Regions from separate parts of the Mycobacterium neumannii genome, predicted to be linked through region 2. Evidence: predicted binding sites of a transcription regulator. Region 2 holds the regulator's gene; the other holds the start of a gene.
What was found. Region 2 encodes LexA, which represses DNA repair genes until DNA is damaged. Its sites were predicted from a motif close to CGAACANNTGTTCG; they were not measured.
Positions count from the first base shown of each region.

Region 1: CEX88_RS18040 (error-prone DNA polymerase) is a predicted target of LexA. The motif match lies at 4,095-4,108, and genes of this name have one in related genera.

Region 1 is NZ_NKCO01000016.1:60,824-69,304, reverse strand. Features, by position in the region: gene CEX88_RS18045 (MFS transporter) at 1-767, opposite strand, end outside; gene CEX88_RS18040 (error-prone DNA polymerase) at 785-4,081, opposite strand; gene CEX88_RS18035 (HNH endonuclease signature motif containing protein) at 4,338-5,822, shown strand; gene CEX88_RS18030 (universal stress protein) at 5,819-6,703, opposite strand; gene CEX88_RS18025 (MaoC family dehydratase) at 6,761-7,630, opposite strand; gene CEX88_RS18020 (SDR family oxidoreductase) at 7,686-8,481, shown strand, end outside.
Region 2 is NZ_NKCO01000001.1:211,689-220,169, reverse strand. Features, by position in the region: gene CEX88_RS01150 (LGFP repeat-containing protein) at 84-2,243, shown strand; gene lexA (transcriptional repressor LexA) at 2,240-2,935, opposite strand; gene CEX88_RS01140 (LysM peptidoglycan-binding domain-containing protein) at 3,155-3,610, shown strand; gene nrdR (transcriptional regulator NrdR) at 3,770-4,240, shown strand; gene CEX88_RS01130 (PhzF family phenazine biosynthesis protein) at 4,260-4,946, opposite strand; gene CEX88_RS01125 (alpha/beta fold hydrolase) at 5,005-6,027, opposite strand; gene CEX88_RS01120 (proteasome assembly chaperone family protein) at 6,095-7,084, opposite strand; gene sthA (Si-specific NAD(P)(+) transhydrogenase) at 7,223-8,481, opposite strand, start outside.

The DNA of each region.
Region 1 (8,481 bases), on a different contig from region 2:
ACATCACCGGCGAGCGCCCCGGCGATGCCCGCCGCGCCGATGACGATCCACAGCAACGACGAGCGGGTGGCGTCCGCCCCGCCGACGGTGGTGATCAGGTCGCGGCCGAAGGTCCACACCGCGACGCTGCCGACGCCCGTCAGCAAGGATGCCAGCAGCAAGCCGAAAGTGCCTGTGCGCCAGAGCGGATCGACCCGTTTCGCGGCGCGCTGCGAGTTGGCCGGCACGGCGAGGAACACCCAGACGGTCACCGCCGCCGAGACCAACGCGTACACCACCCACGCCGCGCGCCAGTGGCTCAGCAACAGCAGCGCGATCGGTGCCGACAGCACCACACCGATGCCCGTTCCGCCGTTGACCACGGTCTGCGCACGGTCCGCCGTGGCCGGCGGCACGTGTTGGGCGACCGCGGCGGCCAGCGGCGGCGAGACGATGCCGGTGCTACAGCCGGCGACCAGCACACCTACTGCGAGCACCCACGCCGAGGGCGCGAGCGCGATGATGGAGATCCCCAGCGTGGCAACGACTCCGGCGGTGACCGCGACCCGTCGCGGGCCGATGCGGTCGGTCAGCAGCAGGCTGGCGGTGATCGCCGCGCAGTAGCCGATGTAGCTGCCCGCACCGATCACGCCGGCGATGGTGGGGCTCAGGCGGAAGGTCTCGCCGAACACCGGGCCGAACAGTCCGTAGGAGAACCGCCCGAAGCCGTAGCAGCAGGCGATCAGTGCGGTGCCCGCACCGACGGGGAGGTAGACGGGTCGCCGCACCGCTCAACCGTAGCGGGCTAGCGGAAGTCGCGAGACTTCGAGCCGATCGCCAAGGTGAGCTTGCCCATCCGCTCGGCGACGACGGTGACGGCGCCGGTCGCGTTCTGCACCTGACCGCGGATCAGCAGTGCCGGAGCCGTTTGCGCCAGCTTGCGGTGTCGCGCCCACACCCCGCGCGAGCAGATGACGTTGACCATTCCGGTCTCGTCCTCGAGGTTGAGGAAGGTGGCCCCTTGTGCGGTCGCCGGCCGCTGCCGGTGCGTCACCGCCCCGGCCACCAGCACGCGGGTGCCGTCCGGCACGTCGAGCAGGCTTCCCGCCGGGATGACACCGAGGTCGTCGAGATCTTCTCGGAGGAACTGCGTCGGATAACTGTCCGGTGAGACACCGGTCGCCCACACGTCGGAGGCAGCCAACTCGAGTTCGGTCATACCCGGCAGCGAGGGAATGTGCGACGAGGCGCCCACACCCGGCAGCCGGTCGGCTCGTTGGCTGGCGGCCGCGCCCGCCGCCCACAACCCTTCGCGTCGGGCGATGTCGAAGCAGCTCAGGGCCCCGGCGGTGGCCAGCGCCTCGGTCTGCGGCACGGACAGCTGCACTCGCTGCGTCAGATCCAACAGGGAAGTGAACGCGCCGTTGGTCTTTCGCTCCTCGACGAGCTGCTCGGCCAGTTCGTCGCCGATGTGCCGAACCGCCCCCAGGCCCAATCTGACCGCGTTCCCGGCGTCTTCCAAAGTCGCGTGCGCCAGGCTGGCGTTGACGTCCGGTCCGCGCACGGTGACACCGTGCCGGCGGGCGTCGGCCACCAGGGTCTGCGGTGAGTAGAAGCCCATTGGCTGCGCGCGCAGCAGCGCGGCGCAGAACGCGGCGGGGTGATGCAGTTTGAACCACGAGGAGTAAAACACCAGCGACGCGAAGCTGAGCGAATGACTTTCGGGGAAACCGAAGTTCGCGAAGGCCTCCAGTTTCTCGTAGATGCGGTCGGCGACTTCGCCGGTGATGCCGTGGCGCTGGCGCATACCGTCGTAGAACCTGCTCCGCAGTCGGCGCATCCGTTCGGTCGACCGCTTGGATCCCATCGCGCGGCGCAGCTGGTCGGACTCGGCGGCGGTGAAACCCGCGCAGTCCACCGCCAGCTGCATGAGCTGTTCCTGGAACAGCGGCACCCCCAGCGTCTTGTGCAACGCCGGCTCCATCGACGGGTGGTCGTAGGTGACGGGCTCTTCGCCGTTGCGACGCTTGATGTACGGATGCACCGACCCGCCCTGGATGGGACCGGGCCGGATCAGCGCCACCTCGACGACCAGGTCGTAGAACACGCGAGGCTTGAGCCGCGGCAGGGTGGCCATCTGGGCGCGCGACTCCACCTGGAACACCCCGACGGAGTCCGCTTTCTGCAGCATCTCGTACACGGCGGGCTCGGACAGGTCCAGTTTCGCCAGGTCGACGTCGATACCCTTGTGCTCGCGCACCAGGTCGATGCAATAGTGCAGCGCCGAGAGCATGCCGAGGCCAAGCATGTCGAACTTCACCAAACCTATTGCCGCGCAATCGTCTTTGTCCCACTGCAGGACGCTGCGGTTCTCCATCCGCGCCCATTCGACCGGGCACACGTCGGCGATGGGCCGATCGCAGATGACCATGCCGCCGGAGTGGATGCCCATGTGGCGGGGCAGGTTGGAGATCTGCTTGGCCAGATCGATGACCTGCTCGGGAATGTCTTCAGTGTGCGGCGCCTCGGCGAGGTTGCCCCACTGGCCGAGCTGCTTGCTCCAGGCGTCCTGCTGACCTTGCGAGAAGCCCAGTGCGCGGGCCATGTCGCGTACCGCGCTGCGACCCCGGTAGGTGATGACGTTGGCGACCTGCGCGGCGTAGTCGCGGCCGTAGCGGTCGTAGACGTACTGAATAGCCTTCTCCCGCAGGTCCGATTCGATATCGATGTCGATGTCGGGTGGGCCGTCGCGCGCCGGGGACAGGAAGCGTTCGAACAGCAATTCGTTGGCGACCGGGTCCACGTTGGTGACGCCGAGCGCGTAGCAGACCGCGGAATTGGCCGCCGATCCCCTGCCCTGGGCCAGGATGCCGTTCTCCCTGCAGAACCGGGTGATGTCGTGGACCACCAGGAAGTACCCGGGAAAGGTCAGCTGCTCAATGACTTTCAGCTCATGTTCGATCTGCGCGTATGCGCGCGGCGCCCGTTGCGGTGGGCCGTATCTCCGGTGCGCGCCCTCCATCACCAGATGACGCAGCCAGCTGTCCTCGGTGTGGCCGTCGGGGACGTCGAACGGCGGTAACTGCGGTGCGATCAGCGCAAGTCCGAACGCGCACTGCTCACCGAGGTCGGCCGCGGCCGTCACCACCTCAGGCCGGTCGGCGAACAGCCGGGCCATCTCCTCACCCGACCGCAGATGCGAACCGCCCAGCGGGGCAAGGTAACCGGCGGCCTCGTCCATCGAATGCCGGGCGCGGATCGCCCCCATCGCCATGGCCAGCCGACCCCGTGACGGTTCGGCGAAATGTGCGGCGGTGGTGGCGACCACGCTCAGACCGAACCGGGGCGCGAGCTCGGCGAGGGCGGCGTTGCGTTCGTCGTCGCAGGGGTGCCCGTGGTGGGTGAGCTCGACGCTGACCCGGTCGCGGCCGAAGCGGTCAACCAGGTCAGCCAGCGCGGTGGCGGCGGCCTGCGGACCGCCTTTTGAAAGCGCCTGTCGGACATGTCCTTTACGGCAGCCGGTGAGGATGTGCCAGTGTCCGCCTGCGGCCTCGGTCAGCGCGTCGTAGTCGTAGTGCAGCTTGCCCTTCTCACCGCCGGCCAGGTGCGCCTTGGCGAGTTCGCGTGACAACCGCCGGTAGCCCTCGGGACCGCGCGCGAGCACCAGCAAGTGCGGGCCGGGCGGATCGGGGTCTTCGGTCCGGTTGCCCCCGCCGAGGGACAGTTCGGCGCCGAAGACCGTCGACATCTCCAGTTCTCTGGCGGCTTCGGCGAAGCGCACCACGCCGTAGAGGCCGTCGTGGTCGGTCAGCGCGATCGCCCGCAGGTCCAGTCGGGCCGCCTCCTCGACCAGTTCCTCCGGCGTGCTGGCGCCGTCGAGGAAGCTGTAAGCCGAATGCGCGTGCAGTTCGGCGTAGGGAACCGTCGACGTGGGTCGCTCGACGTCGAGTGGCTGGTACTCCCCTCGCCTACTGGACCAGGCCGGGCTGTCGCCGCCGTCGCCGATCTGCTCGTCGATGGGCCAAGCGCCGGCGCGACGCGGTTTGCCGTTGAGCACCCGCTCCATCTCCACCCAGCTCGGCGGTCCGGTATGCCAGCCCATGGTTGCAGTGTATCGAACTTGTGTTCGAACAGCTGCCTTCGTTCGATACCGCGTTGACTCATCAGAAATGCGCGCGTACGCCTAGCGGATCGGGTTGACGTTGGCGCAGCGCGCCCGGTTACGTGAGGCAACGAATCCACCTACGCGCAAGTCTTGCGAGCGCGCGTTATCCCCAAGACCAGATTCATCCACAGGTTGGGCGACGGAGTGCGCCGGCGGCCGATCCGCGTCTGCCCCCGTGGCTAAATTCGCTAGTATGTTCGAACAGCTGGTCCAAGCGGCCGACGGCACTAGCGGTGCCGGAGCGGCCGGTGCGTGGGCGCGCATCGAGAACGCCGCCTGCGCGCGCCGGCTCTCGGCGGCGGCCGATGTGTTGGATCGGATGTACGCCGCCGACGGCTCGGCCGAGCGCGACCAATGGATCCTGGACAACTACGCTGCCGTCGCCGCCGAGATCGCCCCAACCCAGCATCTGTCGCTGGGATTAGCCGCGTCCCAGCTGGCGATCGCGGTCGCCCTGCGTGACCGCTTCCCCGGCGTCAACGCGGTGTTCATGACCGGCGCCATCTCGTACCGCGAGGTCGCCGCAATCGTGTCGCGTACCCGTTTGGTCCAAGACGGCGACGCGCTGGCTGGAGTCGACGCCGCAATCGCCGGGAACGTCGAGGAGTGGACGACGCTGTCGTTGATGAAGTTGCACACCAAGATCGACTACTGGGTCGACCGCTTCGATCCCGCTGCGGTGCGCCGCGCCGAAAACAGCTCGCGCAGCCGCTACGTCGACGTCAGGGACAGCGGCAACGGCACGGGTGTTGCCTACATCGAGGCGACGGTTTACGCCCACGACGGCGAGTTGATCGACCAACGCCTCGATGCTTTCGCCGCGACGGTGTGCGAAAACGATCCCCGCACTCAAGAGCAGCGCCGCGGCGACGCTCTGGCCGCGGCGGTCAGCGGCGCCAAAGCGCTGCCGTGTGCGTGCGGTTCGAACGAGTGCCCCGCCGCGGGTCTCACAGCCAGCAATGTGGTGGTGCACGTCGTGGCGAGCGAGGACACGCTAAATGATGAGACCCCAGCCGAATTGGACGGGGATAAGCCAGTCGAGGCGGTCGAGCCCGACGATCCCACGCTGCTCGGTCCTGCCGCGACGGGGCCGGGCTACGTGATGGGTCGCCGACTGGTGCCGGCACCGATCGTGGCCGCCAAGCTGGCCGTCGCCAGGCGTCGACCCGTGAGACATCCCGGGGATGCGCCTCCGGAGAAGCGGCGTATTCCCTCGGCGGCACTGGCATGGTTCGTCCGCTGCCGCGATCTAACCTGTCGTTTCCCGAACTGCGACAAGCCGGCCACCCAGTGCGACATCGACCACACCATCCCCCATCCACGGGGTGCCACACAGGCGTCAAACCTCAAATGCCTGTGCCGAACTCATCATCTCTGTAAGACGTTCCTAGGATGGCGGGACCGACAGCATCCGGACGGCACCGTGGATTGGCTCTCACCCACCGGGCAGAAGTACACGACCCATCCCGGCAGCAGGCTGCTGTTCCCGTCGCTGTGCCGGCCGACCGCCCCCGCGGTCGTCGACCCCAGCGTCGACCTACTCGACGACGCGGTTCGGTGCTTGAAGATGCCCCGCCGCAAGCGAACCCGCGAGCAGAGCCGCATTGCGGCCATCGAAGCGGAGCGTCAGCGCAACCAGCCCTACGCCGACGAGCGCAACAAGCCACCACCGTTCTAGGGCAAGTCGTCGGGGCCGAGTTGTTCACGCGGCACCACCACCATGGGGACATCGAGCACCCGCAACATCTTGGCTGCCTTCGATCCGAGGAACAGTCGCCGTGGCGCGCTGAGCCGGCTCGACCCGACCATGATCAGGTCTCCGTCTTGCCAGTCCAGCTTGCCAACCGCCTCCTCGATCGTCCGACCTTCTACGATCATCGAGGTCACCGGGAAATCCTGCGGCAGCTCGGATTTCGCCAACTCAAGGACGTGGCGCGCATGAGCGAGACCATGCTCCCGTACCGCGTCACCGTCACCGCGCAGCGTCCCGAACGTGGGGTCCAGGGCCACCAGGGAAACCAGACGCAGCGGCGCGCCCGCCACCCGACTGTATTGAACAGCGATGTCCAACAACACATCTGCGCCTTCGCGCTCGCCAATCGCACATGTCACTTCGCGTGTGCGGTCGACGGGCGAATGCCTCGTACCCCGGGGTGCCACGGCCACCGGTAGCGGAGCCGAGTGCAACAGCGCGTTGACCGTCGATCCCAGGGAGTAGCTGGCGACGAGGCCACCCGATCCGCCGACGACGATCATGTCGGCCTCGACGCGCGCCGCTTCCTGGATCAGCGCATCAGCGGGCGAGTCGTCGACGCGGACGTGGCTGCGCACGATGATGTCGTCGGGCACCGAGGCGCGAGCCTCCTCCAACCACTGTTCGGCCTGCGCGACGAGGTGCTTCTCGAAGTCGCCGACCGGCTTGATCGACGGCGTCACCCGGTCCGGCGGCAGCACCATGCACAGGTCGAGGTCGGCGCCGAGCGTTCGGGCGAACCGCACGCCGAGCGCCAGCGCATCCGCGCCGCCGGGCGTGGCCAGATATCCAACGACGAGCCTCATGGTCGGTCATCCTTTCAATCTGAAGCGGCGCACGCCCGTGGATCGACCAAATGCGCGTCAGTCGCGATACTCGGCAGCACCGTCCTCGAGAACGAGCCGCGAGTTCGACCCGTCGGGTTCGGCCGCCTCCGTGCGGAACACCGCGCGACCAGCCTCGGTCCGCCAGATCGAGGTGGTCAGCGTCTCCCCCGGGAACACCGGCGAAGTGAACCGGGCGTCGATCGCGCTGACCTTCGTCGCGTCGCCGCCACCGAGTTCAGCGACCAGCGCCCGACCCGCCACGCCGTAGCTGCACAGTCCGTGCAGGATCGGCTTCGGGAACCCGGCGAGTTCCCGCGCAAACCACGGATCGCTGTGCAGCGGGTTGCGATCACCCGACAACCTGTAGATCAACGCTTGATCTTCGCGCGTGGGCAAGGCAATTCGTGCGTCGGGCTCGCGGTCGGGTATCTCCGGAGCGGCGGGCCGCTGCCCCGGTTGCCCACCGAAGCCGCCCTCACCGCGGATGACGGCGGTGGTGAAGGTCTCAGCGACGACGTTCGACGTGTCGGGGTCGGTACCCGTCGCCTTGAGCATGACGATCCCGTTCTTGCCCTCACCCTTGTCCTGGATGTCGGCGACCTCGGCTACGACGCTGAGCTTGCCCGCCGGTTTCAGCGGTTCGTGCAGCCGGATCCCCTGCGACCCGTGCAGCAGCATCGCGAAGTTGAACGAGCCGACCAGGCCGACCGCCGCGAACGGCAGGCAGGCGATCACCGCATAGGTCGGCAGCACCTGTTGTTCGATGCCGTGACTGTTCTCGGTGGTGAATGCCAGATCAGCGGTGCCCGCGCCGACGCCCAGCGCGTACAGCAACGTGTCGCGGTCGGTCCATTCGAACAGATGCGGGTCGGTCTTGGCGCCGATGGCGTTGGGGTCGAGAGGCATACCTCGAACGATATCCGCATTGACGTCTCGCCCGCGGGGGTCCACGATTGCTCGCATGCGCTATGTCGTTACCGGCGGTACCGGGTTTATCGGCCGACGGGTCGTGACGCGGTTGTTGGCCCACAGCAGCGACGCCGAGGTGCTGGTGCTCGTCAGACGCACTTCGCTGTCGCGGTTCGAGCGATTGGCCACGACCTGGAGTGAACGCGTGAAACCCCTGATCGGCGACCTCGGCGAACCGCACCTTGGACTCACGCCCAACGACGTCACCGACATCGGCTCCGTCGATCACGTCGTGCACTGCGGCGCGGTCTACGACATCACCGCCTCCGACGCCGATCAACGTGCGGCCAACGTCGACGGCACCCGCACGGTGGTCGACCTGACCTTGCGGCTCGACGCGACGCTGCACCATGTGTCGTCGATCGCGGTCGCAGGCACGTTCCGCGGCGAGTTCACCGAGGACGACTTCGACGTCGGCCAGGACCTGCCCACGCCGTATCACCGCACCAAGTTCGAGGCCGAGCAGATTGTCCGCACAACCCCCGGTTTGCGGTACCGCGTGTACCGGCCTGCCGTCGTCGTGGGCGATTCGAACACCGGCGAGATGGACAAGGTCGACGGCCCGTACTACCTCTTCCCGGTGCTCGCGAAATTGGCCAAGCTACCGTCGATCGCGCCGATCGCCCTGCCCGAGGCCGGCCGCACCAACCTCGTCCCGGTCGACTACGTGGCCGACGCGCTCGTCGCGCTGGTGCACCTGCCCGACCGAGACGACGAGACGTTCCATCTGACCGCACCGAAATCCGTTGGATTGCACGGAATCTACCGTGGTGTGGCGAAGACGGCAG
Region 2 (8,481 bases):
TCGTTGGTTATTGGCGTCTGACGACAGATAGAGGACGGGTGCGAGAAATCCGAGCGAAATTTCGTACCGACCCGGGAGGTCGAATGATCGGGCAGAACAGCCGGGGCACCACGGTGTTGGGCCGGATGGCGATCGGTCTGCTCGTGGGCGCCGTGGCCCTACTGTTACCGCCGGTGGCGAGCGCCTCACCGGAATCCGATGCCGCCAACGCCGCGATCACCGCGGCCTGGGACGGCAGCGGCGGTGACGGCGGCCCATTGGGACCCAGGCAGGGCGACGTGTACCCGGTGGGCGACGGTTTCGCACAGAACTTCGCAGGCGGCAAGATCTTCTTCACACCCGATACCGGCGCTCACATCATGCGCGGCGCGATCCTGGAGAAGTACGAATCGCTCGGCGGCCCCGCCGACAGCGACCTGGGATTCCCGACCATGGACGACGGGCCAGGGCGGGCGCCCGGCAGCTTCAACGTCACGTTCAGCGCCAGCGACAACCCGGTGATCTTCTGGACCCAGGACACCGGCGCGCGTGTGGTCCGGGGACCGATCAACGCGGCATGGGACAAGTTGGGCGGCTCCACCGGACGGCTCGGTGTGCCCGCCGACGACGAGACCTACCGCGGCGATCTGATCACCCAGAAGTTCACCGGCGGCGAGATCACCTACAACACCCGCGACAAGACGTTCACCACCGTGCCGCCCGACCTCGCCGCGCAATTGGCGGACCTGCAGATCCCCGGCGACGCGACGTCGGCGATCAACGCGGCACGCCGCGCGGCGGGAGGCCCGCTGGGTCCTCTCGGCGCCGCGGAGGGACCGCCGTACCCGATAGGCGATGACGGTCTGGGGCAGAACTTCGCCGGCGGCAAGATCTTCTACAGTCCCGCGACAGGTGCGCGAGTCGTCACCGGTCAGGTCCTGGCCAAGTACGAAAGCCTCGGCGGGCCCGAGGGCGATCTCGGATTCCCGATCGCCAGTGAGGCCGACGGCGGGCTGGCCACCGCGAGCCGGACGGCGCGCTTCGCCGCCGACGACAAACCGGTGATCTTCTGGACGCCGGACCACGGCGCTGTGCTGGTGCGCGGCGCGATGAGTGCGGCGTGGGACAAACTCGACGGCGCCGAGGGGACGCTCGGCGCACCGATGGCCGACCAGTCCGAGAAGGGTGACGTCATCACGCAGCGGTTCACCGGCGGCGTGGTCAACTGGAATCGGTCAACCGGTGAGTTCAGCACCGAGCCGCCCAACCTCGCGACCGAGTTGGCCGGCCTGGAGGTCCCCGCCGAGCAGGCCTCCGATACGCCCGGCACGCCGCGCGCTTCGGACTCCGGTGGTGACGGGAACTGGTTCGCCTTCAGCTGGTGGTGGCTGCTGGCGATCGTGCCGGTGCTCATCCTTGTGGGCCTGGTGGCGTTTGCGAGCCTGCGCAACCGGCGTCGTAGCGACGTCGATCGACCCGGTCCCGTCGAGGACCACTACGACGACTCGTACGGCGCGGAGGCCGAACAGGCCTACAGCACACTGGGTTCGGGGGCAGCCGGGTCGAGCGGCGGGGATCCGTCCGCGGCGATGTTCGGCGATCGGTATGCCACTGAGGGTTTGGGCGCGTTGTCTGCGTCGGGGGAGTCGGGCTCGGCGTCATCGGCCAATCCCTGGGAGGCGCCGTCGCCGGACTTCGGTGATGCCTCGGACACGTCGGCATTCGCCGCGGGTGAGGAGAACCCAGACAACGTCGACACCGCGCCGACACGGATACCGAGTTCCGGAGAGGCCGGCATCGCCGCGGGGCGCCTGGCCGCCGGCGCGGCTGAGACCGCCGGCGAGCAGGACGGTGCGCCCGCGGACCGCGACGCGCTACCCGACGAGCGCGACGCGCTACCCGAAGAGCGTGACGACGAGCTGTACGCGGCGTCTGACGAGCGATTCGAGGAGCCCGACCTGGGGTTCGAGGAACGCGATATACCCGCCTTGCCGGTGGAACACGAACCTCTGCGACGGGATCCGCTGACCGACACGGGCCGTCACGCCAGGATCGTCATCGACGAGCCGGAAGTACCCAGCCCGGCGTTTCGCCTTCCGTTCGGTGACTCCGGGCAGCCGCCCGAGGGTTACCCGATCAAGGCCGACACCCAGTCGGGGCTCTATTGGCTTCCCACCTCAGCCGATTACGACGAGGTACAAGCCGAAATCTGGTTCTCCAGCGAGGAATTCGCGCGCACGAACGGTTTCGTCCGAGCCGACTAGATCTTCCGTATGACGGTGACGACCTTGCCGAGCACCGCGGCGTCGTTACCTGGAATCGGATCGAAGGCCGGGTTGTGCGGCATCAACCACACCTGCCCGCGCGTACGTTTGAACGTTTTCACCGTGGCTTCGCCGTCGATCATCGCGGCCACGATGTCCCCGTTGTCGGCGACGTTCTGCTGACGCACCACAACCCAGTCGCCGTCGCAGATCGCGGCATCGACCATCGAGTCGCCGACGACCTTGAGCAGGAAGAGCGAGCCCTCGCCGACCAATTCGCGCGGCAGCGGGAAGACGTCTTCGACAGCCTCCTCGGCTAGGATCGGCCCGCCCGCGGCGATGCGCCCGAGCACGGGCACGAACGTCGGCTCCGGTAGGGCATCGGAGCCGGCGAGTTCGGTGGCGACGATCGGAGTCACGTGGTCGTCGGCGCCGCGCACGTCGACGGCGCGCGGCCGGTTGGGGTCGCGCCGCAGGTAGCCCTTGCGCTCCAGCGTGCGCAGTTGATGCGCGACCGAGGATGTGGAGGTCAAACCGACCGCATCGCCGATCTCCCTGATGCTGGGCGGGTAGCCACGGTTGGTGACCGATGCGCGGATGACGTCGAGGATGGTGCGCTGACGCTCGGTGAGTCCAGAGTCCACAGATCTGGCCCCGCCTGTGCCGTCCGGTTTATCGCTGCTGGAGTCCATGCCGCCGAATGTAACCCGCCGCACTCGATTAATCAAACATGTGTTCGAGGGCGTGTCGGAGTCGGGATGCGTCCGGAAGTCGCGAGAATCGCGCATCGTTTTTCTGTCGGTGGCCTGTCCTATCGTTTCACAACAGTTCGATCACACGTTCTATCTTTCGAACATGTGATCGACTATCTTCGAACACAAGAGCGAAACAGCGGATCGGAAGGCAGGCAGATGACCGTTCTCGACACCCACGAATTCCAGGCCCCGCGCGTGGTCAGGACCGGTATCCGGCCCGCGAGCGCCCGTCGTCGGCACGCCGCGGCCACCCGACCGAGCACAGCGGCGGTACGCTACCGGGGAACCGGCGTGCTGATGTCGCGTGCATCGCACCGACGGCGACCGATCACCCCCGCCACCACGGTGCTCCTGTCCTTGGTCGCGGCGGGCATCACGATGTGGCTCGGCCTGGTCGCGCAGTTCGGCGGCGTCGTGGGCACGACCTCGACCGCGGTGCCGGAGCGCCTCGCGGTGGTGCAGGTCCAGACCGGCGAGAGCCTGCAGCACGTCGCCATGCGCGTGGCCCCCGACGCGCCCGTGAGCCAGGTGATGGAGCGGATCAGCGAGCTCAACCAGCTCGACTCGCCCGCACTGGACGCCGGCCAGACACTGATCGCGCCGGTCGGCTGACGGTCACCGGCCGGCCAAACAGCTTGCTGCGCAGACATGTTCACCGACAGATCGGCCGACTATGTGCCGTTCAGCCCGGTACTGGGCTTTCGCAACCCGCCGCGGGTACGCTCGGAGAGGTTCGAGTTGGTCCTCTGTTGGCGCGGCGAAGGAGCGGTGATGCACTGTCCGTTCTGCCGTCACCCTGATTCGCGCGTGGTGGACTCGCGGGAAACCGACGAGGGCCAGGCCATCCGGCGGCGGCGTTCGTGCCCGGAGTGCGGACGCCGGTTCACCACGGTCGAGACCGCCATACTGGCCGTCGTCAAGCGCAGCGGTGTCACTGAGCCGTTCAGCCGCGAGAAGGTCATCAAGGGAGTGCGCCGGGCGTGCCAAGGCAGTCAGGTCGACGAGGATGCACTGAACCTGCTGGCACAGCAGGTCGAGGACACCGTGCGTGCCGCGGGATCGCCCGAGATCCCCAGCCACGAAGTGGGACTCGCCATCCTGGGGCCGCTTCGCGATCTCGATGAGGTGGCCTACCTGCGCTTCGCCTCGGTGTATCGCGGCTTCACCTCGGCCGAGGATTTCGAACGCGAAATCGAGGCGCTGCGAGCGCATCGGAATTCGCCGCAACCGACCGCCAGCTGACCGGCTGTCGTAGGTCCAATCAGTCGATCTGCTTGATGCCGTCGTTGACGACGCGGCCGGCGACACGCACCCAGCCCTCGGCACTCCACGTGGTGTAGATGTGCGAGCCCTTACCCTGCACGATCGTCAGGTCACGACTGAGGTAGTCGGTGATCCGAACGGCCGCGGCGCCGGTGGCCTCGTCTTCGGGCACACCAAGATCGGTCGCGAACATCCGTGACCGCAACTCACCCTTGTCCCGGTCGATCCACGTCCACAGGTAGTGATTGATGTCGTCGGGATAATCCGACGGGTCAAGCGCCAGGAGCTCGTCGACGGAGCCGATGTCGTGGACGGCGAACTCCGGTGCCCACTCCGCACGGGCCTGAACGGAGGTCAGGCCGTCATCGTGGGCAACTTGGACGAGGCCGGCCGGGACCCGCAACGTGTGGACCGGAGTGCCCTGCTCGCGGAGCCACCACGCCGCGCCGACAGTGGGGTGTCCGGCGAACGGCAGCTCGACGACCGGAGTATGGATACGCGCGTATGCCGTGCTCGTACCCGGGGCGGGCAGGTCGACGAAAATAGTTTCGCTGTAACCCAATTGGGTGGCTATCCGCTGGCGATCGTCGGGGTCCACGGTGCCGGCGTCGACGACACCGAGTGGGTTTCCGTGATTGCCGTCAGGGTCGGCGAAGACTCGCAACACCGTCACGTCGATGGCCATGGGCCCGATGCTACTTCGTATTCGAGTGCCGTTGGCCGGGTCGCTGCGCGCAGGACGCTCAGGTCGCGCTGCGTTCGTCCGTCTCCATCGCGTCGAGCACCGCGATCCGAGTGTGGGCCGATCCGGAGATCGCGCCTTCGGTGATCCCCGCCCGCAGCAGCCCGCGCAGGTATTCCTGGTCGTAGACCGCCGGTTCGGAGCTGTCGATGAACTTCTCCACCACCCCGACGAAACGGTCCGGGTCGTCGTGGAACGGGAAATGGCCGGAGCCGTCGAAGATTTCCAACTGCGATCCCGGCATCGCGGCGTGCGCCATCCGGGCGTGGCTGACCGGGATCACGGCGTCGCAGCTACCCCATATCAGCTGAACGGGAACCGACTGCGTCAAATAGCAGCGGTCCAGCATGGTCACCACCTGACCGCGCCAATCGACGACAGCGCGCAGCGTGCGGGCGAACGCCGACGACGCGGTCGGTTCGGGCAGGTCGTTGAGGATGCGCAACACCTGTGGCAGGTCGCGACCGAGGCCGGTCGAGCCGAAGACCCCGCCGGCGACGCGGCCCACGGCCTGCACGGCAGGCAGCACGAACGGCAACCGCAGCAGCGCCAGCGCCTCACTGCCCATCGGCAGGGAGGCGAAGCGCAACGCGATGTTGACATCTTTGGTGACCCCACCGGCGCCGACCAGGATGAGCCGGTCGACCAACTGCGGGAACTGGTACGCGAACTGCATGGCCACGCCGCCGCCCAGCGAATGACCGATCACCGTGACGTGGTCGATGTCGAGGATGCTGAGCAGGTCTCGCATCCCATTGGCATAAGCGGCGACCGAGTAGTCGGCACGCGGTTTGTCGGACTTGCCGTGGCCCAACAGGTCCGGTGCGATGACAGTGAATCGCTGCGCGAGCTTCGACTGAACCGTCTCCCACGTGGTGGAGTTGTCGCCGATTCCGTGGATCAGCAGTATCGCGGGCCCCGAACCGGCCACCCGGTACGCGCGCCGGTAACCGTGGATGGTGCGGAACTGCAGCACGGGGGTGAGATCCCGTACGGGGCGAAGATTCGGCTTTCGAGGCGGCATTGCGTCAACTTAGCGGGCCGCCGCGCACTGCGCCCCTCGAGTCGCCCATTGACCGGGCCACCCCCCGTTATCCGGCGTCGTCGCCGTCTTCGAATCGGTCCTTCGACTTCTTCTCGGCCTGCTGGGCCAGGAACCGCTCGAACTCGGCGCCGAGTTCCTCACCGCTGGGCAGGTCCTCGTCTTTGGCGAGCAGGGACCGGTTCTCCTGGGCCGCCATGTAGGCGTCGTACTGGCGTTCCAAAGCGGCGACCACCTGCGCCACCTCGGGGCTCTGCTCGACCTGCTCGTTGATCTTGGTCAGGACTTCCGCGCCGGCCGTGACCAACGCCTCGAGCGGGATCTGGAGAGACGCGTTTCTGGAGACCTCGGCCAGTAGCGCCTCGGCCGCCGCGGGATAGTCCGTCTGCGCCAGATAGTGCGGGACGTGGACGGTGTAGCCGACCACCTCGTGCCCGTGCTGCGACATCCGGAACTCCAGCAGGTTCGACGCACTCGCCGGAACCTGAACCTCGCCGATCCACGGCTGGTGGTCGGCGATGAGTTCCTTGTCGCTCGAATGCGCAGTCATCGTGATGGGCCGGGTGTGCGGCACCGCCATGGGGATGGTGCCCAGCCCCACCACGCGGCGGACGTCGAGCCGTTCGGCCAGAAGCCGGACCGCGGTGATGAACCGCTCCCAGCGCAGATCCGGCTCCAGGCCGGCCAGAAGAAGGAACGGGGTGCCGACGCTGTCGCGCATCGCGTACAGGTTGAGCTCCGGATCCTCGTAGTGAGTGAAATGGTCGGTCTTGAACGTCATCAACGGGCGGCGGGACCGGTAGTCCAGCAGCTCGTCGATCGCGAACGACGCCACCAACTCGGTGTCGAGTGTGTCCTTCAGGTGCTGGGCGGCCAACCGGATTGCGTGCCCGGCGTCGGAGAAGCCTTCGAGGGCGTGGATGAGCACCGGCCCCCGGCCGTCCGTGGACGACAGCTGGGGCGCGGGGAACTCCAACTCGTACATGCCTGAGTGTTCCGGCTGGTAGTGCTGTTCGGGGTGACCAGCGTCGTCAGCCATGAGCCTCGCCTCCTTGCGGTGGTGCCAGACCGTTAACGTCTTCGTACAGTGACAACTAGTCTCGCGCACGTTGCGTTCCCGCTGGCGGGCATCCCATGCGCGAAGCCGTGAAAACGTTTGCGGTGCGACCCGGCCGGGCTAGGCGCGGAACTGGTTGAGCGCGCGCAGCTTGTTCATCACATCCAGGGCCGCGACCTTGTACGCCTCCGAAAAGGTGGGGTAGTTGAACACGGCGTCGACAAGGTAGTCGATGGTTCCTCCGCAGCCCATCACGGCCTGGCCGATGTGCACCATCTCGGTGGCGCTGGTGCCGAAGATGTGCACGCCGAGCAGGCGCAGATCGTCCGTCGCGACCAGCAGTTTGAGCATGCCGTAGGAATCGCCGGCGATCTGACCCCTGGCCAGCTCGCGGTAGCGCGATACCCCCACTTCGTAGGGGATCGCGCTGCGCGTCAGCTCGACCTCGGTCGCGCCGACGTAGGACACCTCCGGGATCGAGTAGATGCCGATCGGCTGCAGGTCGGTCATGCCCTTCGCCGGCTCGCCGAACGCGTGGTAGGCCGCCAGCCTGCCCTGGTCCATCGACGTCGCGGCCAGCGCCGGGAAGCCGATCACATCGCCGACCGCGTAGATGTGGTCGACCTTGGTCTGGAAGTTGCTGTCGACGTCGATGCGGCCGCGCGCGTCGGTCTGCAGTCCGGCGTTGTCGAGGTCGAGATGCTCGGTCTGGCCCTGCCGACCCGCGGAGTACATCACGGTCTCGGCGGGGATCTGCTTACCGCTGGCCAGCGTGGTCACGGTGCCCGCCGATCCGACGTCCACTGCCGTCACCTCCTCGCCGAACCGGAACGTCACCGCGAGGTCGCGCAGGTGGAACTTCAGCGCCTCGACGATCTCGGGATCGCAGAAGTCGAGCATGCTGTCGCGCTTCTCGACGACGGTGACCTTGGTGCCCAGCGCGGCGAACATCGACGCGTATTCGATGCCGATCACCCCGGCACCGACCACGACCATCGTCGAGGGCAGCGACTTGAGGTCGAGGATCCCGTCGGAGTCCAGCACACGGTTCTCGTCGAATTCGATACCGGCAGGACGGGCCGGTTTGGTGCCGGTGGCGATCACGATGTACTCGCCGCTGACGGTGGTGCGCTCACCCCGGGTGGGTTCCTCTACCAGGACGGTGTGGGCGTCGATGAATCTGCCGTGGCCCTGGATGAGGTCGATGCGGTTGCGCATCAACTGGGAGCGCACGACGTCTTGTTCCTTGCCGATGACGTGGCTCGTTCGTGCCAGCAGATCGGCGGGCGTGATCTTCTCCTTCACCCGGTAGCTGGCGCCGTACAGCTCGCGCTGGCTCATGCCGGTGAGGTAGACGACCGCTTCGCGCAGCGTCTTGG